Regions from separate parts of the Erwinia pyrifoliae DSM 12163 genome, predicted to be linked through region 2. Evidence: predicted binding sites of a transcription regulator. Region 2 holds the regulator's gene; the other holds the start of a gene.
The links. Region 2 encodes PhoB, which activates phosphate uptake and scavenging genes when phosphate is short. Its sites were predicted from a motif close to CTGTCATAAAACTGNCNNAT; they were not measured.

Region 1 (8,511 bases), 1.3 Mb from region 2:
ATCGCTGCCCTGCCTCACTGGGTGGTGGAAAGTTTTGAACACCAGGGCCTGGTGGTCACTAAAGCGCTGGGCGATGGCCTGTGGAGCCGGCTGTATGCCGCAGTTCGCGACGGTGAACAACGTCAACCTGTCATTGAGGCGTTTACCCGATCCGCGCGTCAGCACGCATGCGATAATTTACCACGGGTACGCAATGCGTCACGTCCCGGAACGCCCCTCCCTTCTGATCACCGTGTCTGAGTCAACCGTCGGCATTTAGCTGGCGGCTGTTTACCGGGATGCAGCTTCGGGAATGAAGGGGTATACTGCGCGCACTGCAACAGTTTCACTGAAGAGAGTTTTTATGACCAATAATGACGTCCTGCGCAGCGTGCGATACATGCTGAATTTAAGCGATGCGAAAGTTGTAAGCATTCTGGCGCTGGCAGAGAGCGAAGTCACCGAAGCCGAAGTGCACAGCTTCCTGAAAAAAGAGGATGAGCCAGACTATCGCCCCTGCCCCGATGTCATCATGGGTTACTTTCTTAATGGCCTGATTTTTGAGCGCCGTGGCAGAAGCGAGGACGCACCCGCCCCTTCCATCGAGCGCAAAATGACCAATAACATCATGATGAAAAAACTGCGCGTGGCGTTCAATCTGAAAACCACTGATATCATCGAGCTGTTAAAAAGCGCTGATTTTGCGGTAGGTCAGTCAGAAATTGGGGCGATCTTCCGCAAGCCAGGACACAAAAACTACCGTGAATGCGGCGATCAGATCCTGCGTAATTTCCTTAAAGGCCTGACGATGAAAATCCGCCCGGCTAAAAAATAAGCGCAATATTCTGTCACTGATTAACGTCATCGTATGGCGTTAATCATTTTCGCTTGTCCACACAAACTCCCTGCCTGCAAAGCATTCCTTTTAGAACAAAACCACTCATCAAACGAAACCATAAAGTTTGCCCGCGCAATTATCGTGACAAAAATCACAAAACAGCATTCAATCAAGACGATATGCGGCCTTTTAATGACACAGATAGTGTCATAAAAATGTAACATTTGCGCCCTTCTTCACAGTCAAATTCCCTGGTACTCCCTGGTCTGTGCGCGGAATGAAACATGATGGCCCCTCACGGCAGCATGTTGTTCCTCTGCGCCACATTTCACCAGGAATGTCAGTCTCTGAGCCTCGGGAGGCTTAAATGTTAAGCATATTCAAACCCGCCGCGCATCAACCCCGCGTTGATGGCTCCCGCGTCGACCCGCTCTACCGCAAGCTGCGCTGGCAGATCTTTCTGGGCATCTTCTTCGGTTATGCCGCCTACTATCTGGTGCGTAAAAATTTCGCGCTGGCGATGCCTTACCTGATTGAACAGGGTTTTTCACGCGGTGACCTCGGCTTTGCGCTCTCGGGTATTTCTGTCGCCTACGGATTCTCTAAATTTATTATGGGCTCGGTTTCTGACCGTTCCAACCCACGCGTATTTTTACCTGCCGGACTGATCCTTGCCGCCGTGGTAATGCTGTTTATGGGCTTCGTGCCTTGGGCAACATCGAGCATTATGGTGATGTTCGTGATGCTGTTTCTGTGCGGCTGGTTTCAGGGCATGGGCTGGCCCCCCTGTGGGCGCACCATGGTGCACTGGTGGTCACAGAAAGAGCGCGGCCGCATCGTATCAGTATGGAACTGTGCGCATAACGTTGGCGGCGGTATTCCTCCGTTACTGTTCCTGCTGGGCATGGCCTGGTTCAACGACTGGAAAGCCGCGCTGTATATGCCTGCCTTTGGCGCTATCGTGGTGGCCATTTTCGCCTTTGCGCTGATGCGTGATACCCCGCAATCATGCGGCCTGCCGCCGATTGAGGAGTACAAAAATGACTATCCGCCTGATTACGACGAAAAGCATGAAGAAGAGCTTACCGCTAAGCAGATTTTTAAGCAGTACATCCTGCCCAACAAGCTGCTGTGGTATATCGCGCTGGCCAACGTGTTTATCTATCTGTTGCGTTACGGCATCCTCGACTGGTCGCCGACCTACCTGAAAGAGGTGAAACACTTCACCCTTGATAAATCTTCATGGGCTTACTTTTTCTATGAATACGCCGGTATTCCCGGCACCCTGCTATGCGGCTGGATGTCGGACAAGGTATTTAAAAGCAATCGTGGCGCGACCGGGGTGTTCTTTATGGTGCTGGTGACCATCGCCACCGTGGTGTACTGGATGAATCCGGCCGGAAACCCGGGCGTGGACATGGCCTGCATGATGATTATCGGCTTTCTGATTTATGGGCCGGTGATGCTGATCGGCCTGCATGCATTGGAGCTGGCGCCAAAGAAGGCGGCGGGCACTGCGGCGGGGTTCACCGGGCTGTTTGGCTATCTGGGCGGTTCAGTCGCCGCCAGCGCCATCGTCGGTTACACCGTCGACGGCTTCGGCTGGAATGGCGGTTTTATCATTATGGTCGGTGGCTGTGTGCTGGCGGTTATTTTGCTCATTCTCACCATGCTCAGTGAGAAGAAACACAAGGAGCATCTCCGCGCAATTTAACGCGACAACAGGCATAGAATAAACTCTCTGCCTGTTAAATCCGGTTGTCAGGCCGGCGGCAGACGTCACTCGTCGGTACAGAGCACTTACCGATTTTCTTAAACGTCAAACAGTCGGCGCAGAGTGTGCGGCACCGCCTGTTCGCCATTTGAACCAATCACCTCCAGTTCTGGCAGTACATCCTTCAGCCGCTGATGAGCGTTACTCATGATGTAACCTTTGCCCGCCATACTCAGCATCTCTTTGTCGTTCATACCGTCACCAAAAGCGATGCACTCGCGCAGCGAATAACCCAGGGATTTTGCTACCGCATCCAGCGCGTGGCCTTTTGATACGCCACCTGCCATCACTTCCAGACAGGTTGGCAGCGAGAAGCTGACGTTTACCCGATCGCCCCAGCGCGCTAACAGCGCCTGCTCCAGCGGCATGAGCAGTTCAGGAATGGCGCAGGTGAAAAAGACTTTGCTGATGCCATCGGCGGCCAGCTGCCCCGGCTGATAAATCTGGTAGGCGAAGTCAGACTCCTGGAAGAAATCCATTTCATCGGGGCGATGGCGGTTGAGGAACCACTCTTCATCCCGGTAAACATTGGTGTAAATATCTGCATGATGATGCTGCATGGTAAACAGCTCGTGCGCGATATCTTCGTCAAGATTATGGCTGAACACCCGCTCACCGGCGGTGTTGTGCACGCGCGCGCCGTTAGAGGTGATCATCCAGGCGTCAATGCCGAGGCTGTCGCGCATCTGCGCCACGTCAATATAGTGACGTCCGGTGGCGAAGATAAAATGAAAACCTTTAGCGGTCAGCAGCTGCAGCGTTTCGCGGGCGTAGGGGGAAAGCGTGTGGTTTGGCAGCAGCAGCGTGCCGTCCAGGTCTGAAGCAACAATACGGTACATAACACCTCTGGTTAATGTTGGCTGGCGGGAAGCGCCCACCAATCACTTAATTCTGGCCATTCAGGCATGGCGGGCAAAAAAGGCGAGGACGGCTTCAAGCGCCACTGCGCGCATCCGATCCTTCTCAAACAGGATCTCATGATGCGCACCCTCAATAATCATCGGCTTGCCACCCTCACAGGGCCGACCCGCCGCCAGCATCGTCTGGCAGAACAGATCCTGAGCGCGGTTGTCGACGACCTTATCGTCGGCGGCCTGTAGCAGCAGCAGCGGGGTGGCGATCTGTTCAGCCTGGCGCAAAACGCTTTGCCCGGCGCGCACGCCTTCGCGCACCCAGTGATAGGTCGGGCCACCAACGCGGATGCCGGGATCGTCGGCATAAAAGCGCACATTGCGGCGATAGCGTTCGCGGCTGTGCGTCAGATCGTTTACCGCAAACGGGCGCGCACGCCACTTGCCGGTTCCCAGCGCATAATCATCGCGCACCGTTGGGCGCTTTTCCGCCCAGTTGAGAATGCGGCGCGCCATCCATAAAGGCATCGGTAGAAAAAGACCAAACATCGGCGAAGCCAGCGCCACCGCAGCAAAGGCCGCTGGCTGTCGTACCAGCATCAGGGCGAGGATCGCCCCGCCCATCGAATGCGCCAGCGCGTAGCGATGGCGATAGTCACGCGTGACGATCTGTTGTAAAAACAGCGTTTCCAGATCGTCAACGTAGTCTTCGAACGCCACGACGTGCCCACGATGTGAATCCTTCAGCAGCCTGCCCGATCGCCCCTGCCCGCGATGATCGATAATGAAAATGTCATATCCACTATGGAACAGGTCGTAGGCCAGCTCCGGGTATTTGACATAGCTTTCAATGCGCCCCGGACACAATAATATAACCTTGTCATGCTGCGGTGAGATGAAGCGGACGTAGCGGATCGGTACGTCTGCCACCCCGGCAAACTCGCCCTCTTCGCGCTGCTTCCAGAAATCCAGCAACGGGCCGGTAGCAAAAGCCGCAAAGGCTTTTTCACGCGTTAACCAGCTTTTCTGGTGCAGTTCCATCAGGCGTTTTCCACAAAGGGTACTTCTCTCAGCAGGGACAGAGTTACCCGTAGCAAGGCGTTAGACAATAACGTATTGTGTCACAATCGAGCGTTTTCCGGGAGTTTTACCATGACGACTGAATGGTGGCTGGCCTATCTGTTAACAACCCTCATCTTAAGCCTGTCGCCGGGTTCTGGTGCTATTAATACCATGAGCACCGGCATCAGCCACGGTTATCGCGGCGCTGTCGCCTCTATTGCTGGCCTGCAGGTGGGATTGTCGCTGCACATCGTGCTGGTCGGTATCGGGTTAGGCGCGCTGTTCTCCCAATCGCTGCTGGCCTTTGAGATCCTGAAATGGGCCGGGGCGGCTTATCTGGTGTGGCTGGGCATTCAGCAGTGGCGATCTGCCGGAGCCATTGATTTGAACGCGCTGGCCGCAGCGATGCCGCGCCGTCAGCTGTTTAAACGTGCGGTGATGGTGAACCTGACCAACCCGAAAAGTATCGTCTTCCTGGCGGCACTTTTCCCGCAGTTTATCCTGCCACATCAGCCGCAGGCCATGCAGTACCTGGTGCTGGGGGTAACCACGGTGGTAGTCGATATCATTGTTATGATGGGTTACGCCACGCTGGCAAGACGTATTTCAGCGTGGATTAAAGGCCCGCATCAGATGAGGTTACTGAATCGCATCTTCGGCGGCCTGTTTATGGCGGTAGGCGCCTTGCTGGCCTCAGCAAGACGAATTGCCTGAATAAAAAAAGCAGGCTGCGCGCCAGCAGCCTGCTTTTTCGTGACCTGCGCCGCAGAGATTACTCTTCGTCACCGCCGTCGATATGTTCTTTAATCATCAACAGGAACGGCTTGCCAAAGCGCTCCAGCTTTTTGTGCCCGACGCCGTTAACACTCAGCATTTCTGACGCGGTGATCGGCATCTGCTCTGCCATTTCAATCAGCGTTGCGTCGTTGAATACCACGTACGGCGGAAGATTATCCTCATCAGCAATCGCCTTGCGCAGTTTGCGCAATTTGGCAAACAGCTTGCGATCGTAATTGCCGCCGAAGGATTTCTGGCTGCTGCTGCGTGTTTTCACGCTCACCAGGCGCGGCACGGCCAGCAACAGGGAGACGTCACCACGCAGCACCGGACGAGCCGCTTCGGTTAACTGCAGTGCCGAGTACATAGCAATATTCTGCGTCACCAAACCGAGGTGGATCAGCTGGCGCAGCACGCTGGTCCAGTGTTCATGGCTGAGATCGCGACCTATTCCGTACACCGGCAGCTTATCGTGCTGCATATCTCGAATACGCTGATTATTGGCACCGCGCAGGATCTCAACGATATACCCCATGCCAAAGCGCTGACCCACGCGATAGATGCAGGAAAGCGCTTTTTGCGCTTCGAGCAGGCCGTCGTAGCGGCGCGGTGGATCGAGGCAAATATCGCAGTTATCGCAAGCCTGCTGACGTCCTTCGCCGAAATAGTTCAGCAGCACCAGGCGGCGGCAGGTCTGCGCCTCGGCAAAGGCGCCCATCGCATTCAGCTTATGGCGTTCAATATCCTGCAGCGGCCCCTGTGTTTTTTCTTCCAGGCAGCGGCGCAGCCAGGCCATATCGGCCGGATCGTACAGCAGCAGGGCTTCAGCAGGCAGGCCATCGCGCCCGGCGCGCCCGGTTTCCTGATAGTAGGACTCGATATTACGCGGAATGTCGAAATGAACCACAAAACGCACGTTGGGCTTGTTGATGCCCATCCCGAATGCCACCGTTGCCACCACAATTTGCAGGTCGTCGCGCTGAAATGCTTCCTGCACATGAGCGCGGTGAGCGTTATCCATTCCGGCGTGATAAGCCCCCACGCTCAAACCACGGCTTTGCAGGCGGGCGGCGGTATCTTCGACTTTCGCCCGGCTGTTGCAGTAAATAATGCCGCACTTGCCGCGCTGATCCTGGACGTAGCGCAGCAGCTGTTCGGTCGGCTTAAATTTTTCTACCAGCGTGTAGCGAATATTCGGCCGGTCGAAGCTGCTGATCTGAATCAGTGGGTCATTAAGTTGTAACAGGCGGGCAATATCGTTACGGGTGGTCTCATCCGCTGTCGCCGTTAACGCCATTACCGGGACGTCAGGCAGCCGTTGACGCAGCTGGCCCAAAGCGCCATATTCCGGGCGGAAATCGTGGCCCCACTGCGAGATACAATGGGCTTCATCCACGGCCAGCATCGCCGGGTTGCAGTGCGTCAGCTGCTCAAGGAAGTTGTCCATCATCAGACGTTCAGGGGCAATGTAGAGCAAACGCACTGTTCCGCTGCGACAGCCAGCCATGACATTTTGCTGTTCTTCTCGATTTTGCGTCGAATTAAGGCAGGCCGCTGCCACCCCGTTGGCCAGCAGCTGATCGACCTGGTCCTTCATCAGCGAGATCAGCGGTGACACCACCAGCGTCAACCCCTGACGCACCAGCGCCGGAATTTGATAGCAGAGCGATTTGCCCCCACCGGTTGGCATCACCACCAGACAGTCACGCCCGTTCAGCGATTCCTGAATGATGGTTTGTTGTCCCGGTCGAAACTGCTGATAGCCGAAGGTATCACGCAATACCTGGCCTGCCAGCGCTTCGTTATTGATGACTGCTGCCGTAGACACATTGTCCCCATATATGCAATGACATAAATTCAACCGGGAAACACCACCCGGTTGCTGTGACCTCAGAACAGGTCGTTAAGCGTTACGCCGACACCCACGCGCGTTTGGCGGAGGTTGTAGTCGATCAGGGATTCCCCGTACCCGCTGAACACCTGGGTATAGAAGCGCACATGCTCAGTCAGTGGATAGCTCCAGCCCAGCTCGGCACCGCCGTAGCCGCTGTTCCAGTTGTAGTTGCCCTTCAGGCTGAAGATGCTGTCACCCCACTGGTAACCCACCGTCAGGCGATAATACCCCATGTACTTGGTGATATCCGGGTTATCGTCATTATTTTCACTTTCTGGAAGACGGTACCAGGGTTTAACTTCCACCAGCCAGTTGCCGTTTTCCGCCATCAGGCGCGCATAGACCCGGTTCCAGCTGCGGGAGGTTGGCTCAGAACGGCCGTTAGACTGATGATTAAAACCGGTTTCGACATCGCGCAATGTCCATCCGGCAAAACGGTAGTCCGTGGCCCAGCCGAGGAAAATTTGCGGTTCATAATCGCTTTCGCGGAACGGTGAGGATGCGCCGCGATTTGAAAGCTGCCACCAGGATTTCTGGGTGTAGGAGGCGGCCAGCACCGAGCTGTCGCCAGCAATACCGCGCCACAGCGGGAAAGCCAGGCTCAGCTGGAATTTCACCTCATCATGCTTAGCTTTATCGCTCCAGCTGTAAGACCGGATAGCTTCCTTATTCAGGTTGCTGGTATCGGTATACAGCAGATAATTACTTTCGTAAGGGTACATCACGAAGGGGTTATCATGTTTTTCCAACAGGTTGGCAATAATACTGCCAGGCACTGCGGTATTGTCATGCACCTCTTTGATCGAGGCTTCCTGTGCCATGACCAACGTCGGCAACAGCAATGCTGTTGCCGACAATCCTTTCGGCAAAGCCATAATATTCTCCCAGCAAAAGCAGATAGGGTGGATCAAAACACGTCATTCTACACAGAAAATTCTTATAACATGAGTGCAGATTTCCGAAACCAACAAGTACTGAGAATCCAGCGTAAAATAAGGCTAACTTTTACTTTTTTACGCTGAACGCGTTCAAAGGAACCCCGCTATCATGTCCGCGCTGACACTGGAACCGGCGGCCGTGCGCCGTTTGATTAGCAAGATTTTTGTTTATGATATGCCGTTTAATCGCGCTCTTGGTCTGGAACTGGAGCGCCTTGAATCCGACTTTGCCCAGCTGAGTCTGGTTAATCGGCCCCGACTGGTCGGCAATGCGGCACAGGCCATTTTGCACGGTGGCGTCATCGCCTCCGTGCTGGACGTGGCCGCCGGGCTGGTGTGCGTCAGTGGTGCGTTGACCCGCGTACAGGCCATTGATGAAGACGAGCTGCGCCAGCGCA
Region 2 (8,511 bases):
CCAGAAGCTTACCGGGATAAAGCGAGACGCCAATCACCAGGGAAAAATAGACCAGACTGTAGATAAACAGCGGCAATGCGCCATCGCCGGTCAGCGGAGCAATACCGACTTCAAACGAGACGGTAGCGGTACGGGGGGTGGCAAACAGCGGCCCGACGGCCAGATAGCAGACGGTCGCCAGCACCACGCCAGCCACTTTACCGATGGGCGAACTGAGAGCATCAATTCCGCCACCAACGCGCGCCAGCGCAATTACGGAAATCACCGGCAGACCAACTGCGGTAATCAAAAAGCCCAGGGCCGCATGCCAGACATGCTCTCCGGCCTGGATACCTACCATTGGTGGGAAAATGATGTTCCCGGCGCCGACAAACAGGGCAAAAGTCATAAAGCCCAGTGCCAGAATATCTTTTGAAGTTAAACGATGCGTCATAAGAAACGTGTTGCCTGTGGTGGTGTTAAAAGTCGTGATAACGGTGCTGCTCGCCCTACTTCACGTTGCAGTCGTCAATCCCCTGCCAGCTAAAACGACTACGCTGAAGAATCAAAGAATTGCCCTGTTTCTGCAAAATGCACAATTTTGCAGCCAATCACCCTGGATGCTCTAAATACGCTACTAAATCAAATCGATGCAGCCGAAAACGCTGATGACGTCGCGACGGGTAGTGAATATGAGCTGATTATTTTGTATTCAGGGGGAAGACGAGAAACGGGGGTAAGTAGAACGTTTATAGCGGTAAAAGGCAATACAGAATCGAGAAAGCAGATGAATATACCGTAAAAAATCACATAACCAGTGTATATACTTAGATGAGACCGAAATTGCGTTACATGATTTGTATTTTTTTCGCCTGTACAGCGCTATTTTGGTGATAAACCGATTAAAGAAGCACAAAAGGCGCACAAATCCGCGCCTGATGCACAAAATGAGTTTTTTTACCAAACCCGATTAGCCACTTCCACCAGCAGGCGCAGCTTGGCCCACTGCTGCTCTTCCGTCAGGCTGTTGCCCTCTTCGGTAGAAGCAAAGCCGCACTGCGGGCTAAGGCAGATCTGATCGAGGCTGACGAACTGCGCGGCCTCACGCAGACGTTTTTCAATGGTTGCCGCCGCTTCCAGCTCTCCGCTTTTCGTGGTGATCAGCCCCAGCACCACCTGCTGTTTGCCTTTTTTGATAAAACGCAGCGGCTCGAAGCCGCCCGAACGCGCGTTATCATATTCAAGGAAGAAAGCGTCAATGTTGACCCCGCCAAACAAAATTTGCGCCACCGGCTCATAGCCCCCTTCAGAGATCCAGGTAGAGCGGAAATTGCCCCGGCAAACATGCAGGCCGATTTTCAAATCGTTGGGCTTGCCTGCAATGGCTTTATTCAGCACGCGGGCGTAAGTACGGGCCAGCTCTTCAGGGCTGTCACCGCGTTCGCGGATTTGCTGCTTCTGATCGTCAGAACAGAGATAAGCCCAAACGGTATCGTCCAGCTGCAGATAGCGGCAGCCTGCATCGTAGAATGCCTGAATCGCATCGCGCCAGGTTTGTGCAAGGTCGTCGAAATAGACGTCCAGATCCGGATAAACCTGCGCATCAATCACCTGACGACCGCCGCGAAAATGCAGCACGCTGGGGCTTGGGATAGTCATTTTTGCCACTGCATCCCCGCTGATGCTTTGCAGGAAGCGGAAATCCTCTAACATTGGATGATGGCTGAAACCCAGTTTCCCGGTAACCTTCACGCCACGCGCCTTAGTCTGCACGCCGTTAAACTGAATGCCCTGCTCTGTTTCATAACGCTCTACGCCATCCAGACCGTCAAAGAAGTCGAAGTGCCACCAGGCGCGACGAAATTCCCCGTCGGTAACCACCTGCAGGCCGCTGGCTCGCTGGCTGGCAACCACTTTACGGATCTCTTCATCTTCAATGCTGCGTAACGCAGCCGCGTCAATGTCACCAGCGGCAAACTGCTGGCGCGCCTGCTTTATTGCCGCCGGGCGCAGAAAGCTGCCAACCACTTCGGCGCGATAAGATACGGATGTTGTCATGTCGGCTCACTCCTGGCCTGCACTCGGCCGCATAATTGCGTTACGCAATAGTTGCGCTGGGTTAATTTAGACTTCTGGACATCTAAATGTCTGTTGCTCACAGTGTCATGAGATTCTCCCCGTCGCAAACGAGGAAATTTCAAGGTCAGTGAGAAAAGTTCATTATGCTAAAAAAGACGGAGGATGACGGGCAACAAACGGGTTTGTTTTTGAGAAAAGGCCGCTTAAGGGCAGCGCGGAAACCACATCACTGCTGCAAACTCACGATATTATTGCGCAATCATCGCCAGTGCCTGCTCCCTTTGCGCTTCAGATAAGGGCAGATAGCCAGCCCGACTGACCAACGCCTGACCCGCATTTGATAGCGCCAGGCGGAGAAATGCGGCGCTAAGCGGCTCCAGAGGTTTGCCCGGCGCTTTATTAACATAGATGTAGAGCGGACGCGCATAGGGATAACGCCCGCTGCGGATATTTTCAGCCGTGGGCGCAACCCAGTTATGATCATCCCGCGCCACAGGCACCACTTTAACACCGCTAAGATGAAATCCGGCGCTGGCATAGCCTATGCCGTTCAGCGAACCGGCCACCGCCTGCACCACCGCCGCAGAGCCGGGATATTCGCCAACATCATTGCGTAAATCACCGTTGCACAACGCCTGCTGTTTGAAAAAACCCCAGGTACCGGAGGCGGAATTACGGCCAAATCGCTGGATGCCGCGCTGCGCCCAGCCGGGCTGAGTCAGCTGCAAATCCCCCCAGGTTCTGGGGGAAAGCCCCCCTCCGCAAAGTCGGGTGACGGAGAAAATAGCATCCAGCTGCTGAGCATTCAGTCCGGTTAACGGATTATCCTGGTTCACCACCACCACCAGCGCATCGATTGCCACCGGCACCGCCAGCGGCGGATAACCATAACGATCTGCAAACAGCTGGCGTTCTGCTGCCTGCATCGGCCTGCTCATCGCGCCCAGTTGCGCAGCCCCGGCGGCCAACGCCGTGGGAGCCGTGGACGATCCCGCCGCCTGAATCTGCACATTTACGCCGGGATACTGCTGGCTGAAACGATCTCCCCAAAGCGCCATCAGGTTGCCGAGCGTATCGGAGCCGACGCTGTTCAGATTCCCCGCCAGCATACCCTCTTTGGCATGAGCCAGCATACAGACCAGCAGCAACGCCAGCGCAATGAGATGTTTCATGGTAAGGGTTCCGGGTAATTAACGCCGCCGCTGCCGCCCGGTTCAGCACCAGCCACCACCCTGAGCGGCAGCTGAAAACTGAAGCAGGTTTCCGCTGCGGGCAAGCTGCTGATATTCAGCCGCGTATTATGGTGGCTGAGCGCATGTTTGACGATAGCCAGCCCCAGCCCGCTTCCCCCGGTCTGCCTGGAGCGTGCCTGGTCAACGCGATAGAAACGTTCAGTCAGACGCGGTAAGTGTTCTGGCGCGATGCCGGGGCCGTTATCTTCGACCTTAAACTCGGCTCCCCGGTCGTTGCGTTGCCAGCTGACCACAATCCGGGTGCCGTCGGGCGTGTGATTGACCGCATTATAAACCAGATTGGACATGGCGCTGCGCAGCTGTTCGTCATTGCCATATACGCGTAAATTCGGGTCGCTGTCGAACTGGATCTGCTGACGCCCCTGACTGAGCGTTTCCGCTTCACGCTGCAGTCCCCGCAGCATCGCGGGCACATCGACGATTTCCTGCAGGTCGGGCGACGGTGCCGCCTCAATGCGCGACAGCGTCAGCAGCTGACCCACCAGGCTATCCATGCGTTTCGCCTGTTCCTGCATGGTTTGCAGCGCTTTATCACGCAGACGCCCTTCCAGCACCGGATCATTCATCATCTCCAGGTAACCCTGCAACACCGTTAATGGCGTGCGCAGTTCGTGGCTCACGTTGGCAAAGAAGTTGCGCCGCGCCCCTTCCAGCTGGTGCATTTGCGTTACATCGCGCGCCACCAGCAGCCACTGTCCTTCACTGTAAGGCATGATGCGGAACTCCAGATGGCGCTGGCTGTTCAATACCAGCGTCAGCGGAAGCGCGAAATCCCGCTGGCGCAGATAGCGGGTAAATTCCGGGTAGCGCAGCAGGTTAAGGATATTCTGGCCATTATCTTCCGGCCAGCGCAGCCCCAAACTCTGCTGGGCCAGCCCGTTACACCAGAAAATCGTGCCCTCGTCGGTGGTCAACACCAGCGCATCCGGCAGCGATTCAGCCCCGCTGCGAAATCGCTTAATCAGATGGCCAAGTTCCCGGCGGCGGCGACGGTTGCGCGCCTGCATTTGATACAGGCCGTAGAACAAAGGTTCCCAACTGCCACGTCCGCTGGGCGGGTTCATACTGCGATCCACCCACAGCCAGTGCGACAGGCGCAGAAGATTGTTGAAGTGAAAAACCAGCACGCAGAGCGCGGAAGCCAGCAACAGCCAGGGCAAACCGCCCGCGATGAGTCCGGTAATCAGCGCAGGCAGGCCGGCAAGCAGCAGCTCTAACAGTAATCTCTTCCAGGAGAGGCGTTCCAACACGATTCAGACTCCGTGCGAGCGATCAATAACGTGCAGAGAAACGATAACCTGTTCCGCGAACCGTCTGTACCATACGATCGTGCCCGTTCAGTTCCAGCGCTTTACGCAGACGGCGAATATGAACGTCGACGGTGCGGTCTTCGACATACACGTTAGTTCCCCAGACATGGTTTAGCAACTGCTCACGGCTGTAGACGCGCTCCGTATGCGTCATAAAGAAGTGCAGCAGTTTATATTCGGTTGGCCCCATATCCAGCGGCTGGTTGCCTGACATCACGCGGTGTGAAGACGGATCGAGAGTCAGCCCCTGCATTTCAATCACCTCTTCCACCGCCATCGGCGAAATGCGCCGCATCACGGCTTTAATCCGTGCCACCAGCTCCTTCGGTGAGAAAGGTTTGGTGATGTAATCATCAGCGCCGGCTTCTAACCCACGCACGCGATCTTCTTCTTCGCCACGCGCGGTCAGCATCACCACCGGGATATCGCGCGTCATCGCCTCACGCTTAAGATGTTTAATAAACTGAATTCCGGAACCACCGGGCAGCATCCAGTCCAGCAGAATCAAATCTGGCCAGGGTTCAATCAACAAATTAACCGCGCGGTCATAATCCGCAGCTTCTATCGGTTGATAATCATTTTGTTCCAGAACGAAACACAACATCTCACGGATTGGGGCTTCATCTTCAACCACAAGAATGCGCTTTACCATTATTGCTCCTGCTGCGGTGACCGGTTGTCACGGGATAGGCGACATCAGTATGCGTCAGTTTTATGACACTTTTATGAAAAAAGCACCTGCAAAAAGGGAGATGAAACGAATTAAATATCCGTACGGCTTTATGTTTATAATCATCGCTTCGCGTTTCTGCCTCCGGGGGATCACCATGCGCATCATTCATACTGCCGACTGGCATCTCGGCCAGTTTTTCTACACCAAAAGCCGGGCGGCCGAGCACCAGGCTTTTCTTGACTGGCTGCTGGAACAGGCGGAAACGCAGCAGGCCGATGCGATTATCGTCGCCGGTGATATCTTCGATAACGGCTCCCCGCCGAGTTACGCACGCCAGCTCTACAACCGCTTTGTGGTAAAGCTGCAAACAACCGGCTGTCAGCTGGTGGTGCTGGGCGGCAATCACGATTCGGTCGCCATGCTCAATGAATCGCGTGAGCTGCTGGCCTGCCTGAATACCCGGGTGATCGCCGCCGTCGATGAGGATATCCGTCAGCAGGTGCTGGTGCTGAACCGCCGCGACGGGCAGCCGGGCGCTCTGCTGTGCGCCATTCCGTTCTTACGCCCGCGCGATATCCTGCGCAGCCAGAGCGGGCAGTCGGGGCGCGAAAAACAGCAAAGCCTGCTGGAAGCCATCAGCGATCACTATCAGCGCTGCTGGCAGGAAGCGCTGGCGCAGCGTGATGCGCTGGGTTTGCCGCTACCGATTATCGCCACCGGTCATCTGACCACCATGGGCGTCACCAAAAGCGATGCGGTGCGCGATATCTATATCGGCACGCTGGACGCTTTCCCGGCCGACGGCTTTCCCCCGGCGGATTACATCGCCCTCGGCCATATTCACCGCGCCCAGCGCATTGCCGACAGCGACCATATTCGCTACAGCGGCTCGCCGATCCCGCTCAGTTTTGACGAGCTGGGCAAGGCCAAAAGCGTGATGCGGGTTGATTTCCATGCCGGCAAGCTCGCCGGGGTGACCGAGCTGCCAATCCCGCTGTTTCAGCCGATGCAGATGATCAAAGGCTCCCTGGAGCAGATAGAACGGCAGCTGGCGCAGCTAAAACCGGATGCACGGGGCAAAACCATCTGGCTGGATATTGAAATCGTCACCGACGCTTACCTCAGCGAACCACAGCGCCGCATTGAGGAACTGACCGCCGCGCTGCCGGTTGAGGTGGTGCTGCTGCGCCGCAGCCGCGAACAGCGGGAACAGGTGATAGCGCGCCAGCAGAATGAAACGCTGAGTGAACTGAGCGTTGAGGAGGTGTTTGCGCGGCGGCTGGCATCGGCACCAAATCAGCCCGAGCGCCCGGAACGCATCAGTGCGCTGTTTGCCCAGACGCTGGAAGCGGTGCGCCATGAGGAGCAGCCATTATGAAAATTCTCACCCTGCGTTTTAAAAACCTCAACTCGCTGAAGGGCGAGTGGAAAATCGATTTTACGGCAGAACCCTTTGCCAGCAACGGCCTGTTCGCCATTACCGGGCCAACGGGTGCGGGGAAAACCACCCTGCTTGATGCCATCTGTCTTGCGCTTTATCACAAGACCCCGCGCCTGGGGGGAATTACCAGTACACAGAACGACCTGATGACGCGCGATAGCGCAGAATGCCTCGCCGAGGTGGAATTCGAGGTGAAAGGCGTTGCCTGGCGCGCCTTCTGGAGTCAGAACCGTGCGCGCGCTGCCGCCGATGGCAATCTGCAGGCACCGCGCGTCGAACTGGCGCGCTGCAAGGATAACCATATCGTCGCCGATAAGGCGAAAGAGAAGCAGGATATGATCACCAGCCTGACCGGGCTGGATTTCGAGCGCTTTACCAAGTCAATGATGCTGTCCCAGGGACAGTTTGCCGCCTTTCTTAATGCCAAAGCGAGCGAACGCGCCGAGCTGCTGGAAGAGCTGACCGGCACCGAAATTTATGGCCGCCTGTCATCAGCGGTATTTGAGCGCCATAAAGAGGCAAAGGCGGCGCTGGACGGGCTGCGCGCGCAGGCAGCGGCGATGGATCTGCTGGATGCGGAGCAGCAGCAAACCCTGGCTGACCAGCAGACACAGCTGATAAGCGATGAGCAGGTACTCACTTCACAACAGCACAGCCAGCAGCAGGCGTTACAGCAGCTGCAACAGCTGGAAAGGTTACAGCAGGAGCAGCAGCAGCTTTCCCGCCAGCGCCAGCAGCTCGATGAACAGATAGAGCAGGCAAAGCGGCAGCTTGGCGCGGCAGACCTTGAGCAACAGCAGGCGCTGAAGAACCATGAGGATCATCAGCTGCATCGCCAGCAGCAGGAAACGCTGATCGCCGAACAGGTCATCCCTCTGGATCACCAGCTCGCCACGCTGCAAGAACAGTCTGAGCAGCTGGCCCGCGAGCGAAGTGAGCACCAACAATTGCTGACAGCGCGCCTGACGGAGAGCGCTAAAAACCAGCAGATCCAGCAGGATAAGCAGGCGCAGCAGCAGCGGCTGAACCAGTGGCACGAAGCGCATCCCCATTTTTCTCACTACGGTGAGTATTTACCCCTGTGGCGTGAACGTTTCAGCCAGCAGCAGCAAAGTGAGCAGTCACTTTCAGCGCTAAGCCAGCGGCTAAAGGTTCAACAGCAAACGCTGCAGCAGCAGGAGCTGGCTCACCGGCAGCTTATCCAGCAGGCGGTGCCACTGCAGCAGCAGCTTGATGCGGCGCAGCACAGCCTGAACCAGGCGCAGCAGGCGCTGGCCCCGTTACAACAGCAGCACCCGCAGGAAAGTCTGCGCAACGCGCTGGAGCAGTTTAGCCGTCTGCGCCCGCAACGCCAGCTGCTGGCTACGCTGCTGCCGCAGTGGCGGCAGCTCGGTGAACGCCGCAGTCGGCTAAAGCGGGAGCAGCAGGCGTTAGCGCAACAGATACAACAAAGTAGTGAGCAGTTACAAACCCTGCGCAGCCGCTGGGCAGAGAAACGCCAGCATGAGCAGGACCTGGACAAACGCTGCCGGCTGGAGCAGCGCATTGCTGACCTGGAACAGCAGCGCGCCCTGCTGGAACCGGGCCAGCCCTGCCCGCTGTGCGGGTCAGAAAACCATCCGGCGATTGCCGCATATCAGGCGCTGGAGCTATCGGAAAATCAGCGACGGCTCAACGGCCTGAAAGAAGACGTCCGGGTGCTCGGCGAACAGAGCAGCGCCTGTGGCGCACAGTTAAAGCAGCAGCAGGAACAGCAGCAGCGCCAGCAGCAGGATG

Region 1: glpT (glycerol-3-phosphate transporter) is a predicted target of PhoB. The motif match lies at 1,022-1,041, and genes of this name have one in related genera.

Annotation. Positions count from the first base shown of each region.
Region 1 covers NC_017390.1:242,569-251,079, reverse strand. The annotation lists gene metR (HTH-type transcriptional regulator MetR) at 1-240, shown strand, start outside; gene EPYR_RS01155 (YehS family protein) at 344-814, shown strand; gene glpT (glycerol-3-phosphate transporter) at 1,185-2,531, shown strand; gene yigL (sugar/pyridoxal phosphate phosphatase YigL) at 2,630-3,430, opposite strand; gene pldB (lysophospholipase L2) at 3,491-4,483, opposite strand; gene rhtB (homoserine/homoserine lactone efflux protein) at 4,595-5,218, shown strand; gene recQ (ATP-dependent DNA helicase RecQ) at 5,277-7,109, opposite strand; gene pldA (phospholipase A) at 7,172-8,050, opposite strand; gene EPYR_RS01120 (thioesterase family protein) at 8,223-8,511, shown strand, end outside.
Region 2 covers NC_017390.1:2,935,247-2,943,757, forward strand. The annotation lists gene brnQ (branched-chain amino acid transporter carrier protein BrnQ) at 1-433, opposite strand, end outside; gene EPYR_RS13370 (cobalamin-independent methionine synthase II family protein) at 937-2,037, opposite strand; gene EPYR_RS13375 (PstS family phosphate ABC transporter substrate-binding protein) at 2,307-3,230, opposite strand; gene phoR (phosphate regulon sensor histidine kinase PhoR) at 3,227-4,561, opposite strand; gene phoB (phosphate response regulator transcription factor PhoB) at 4,584-5,273, opposite strand; gene sbcD (exonuclease subunit SbcD) at 5,449-6,672, shown strand; gene EPYR_RS13395 (AAA family ATPase) at 6,669-8,511, shown strand, end outside.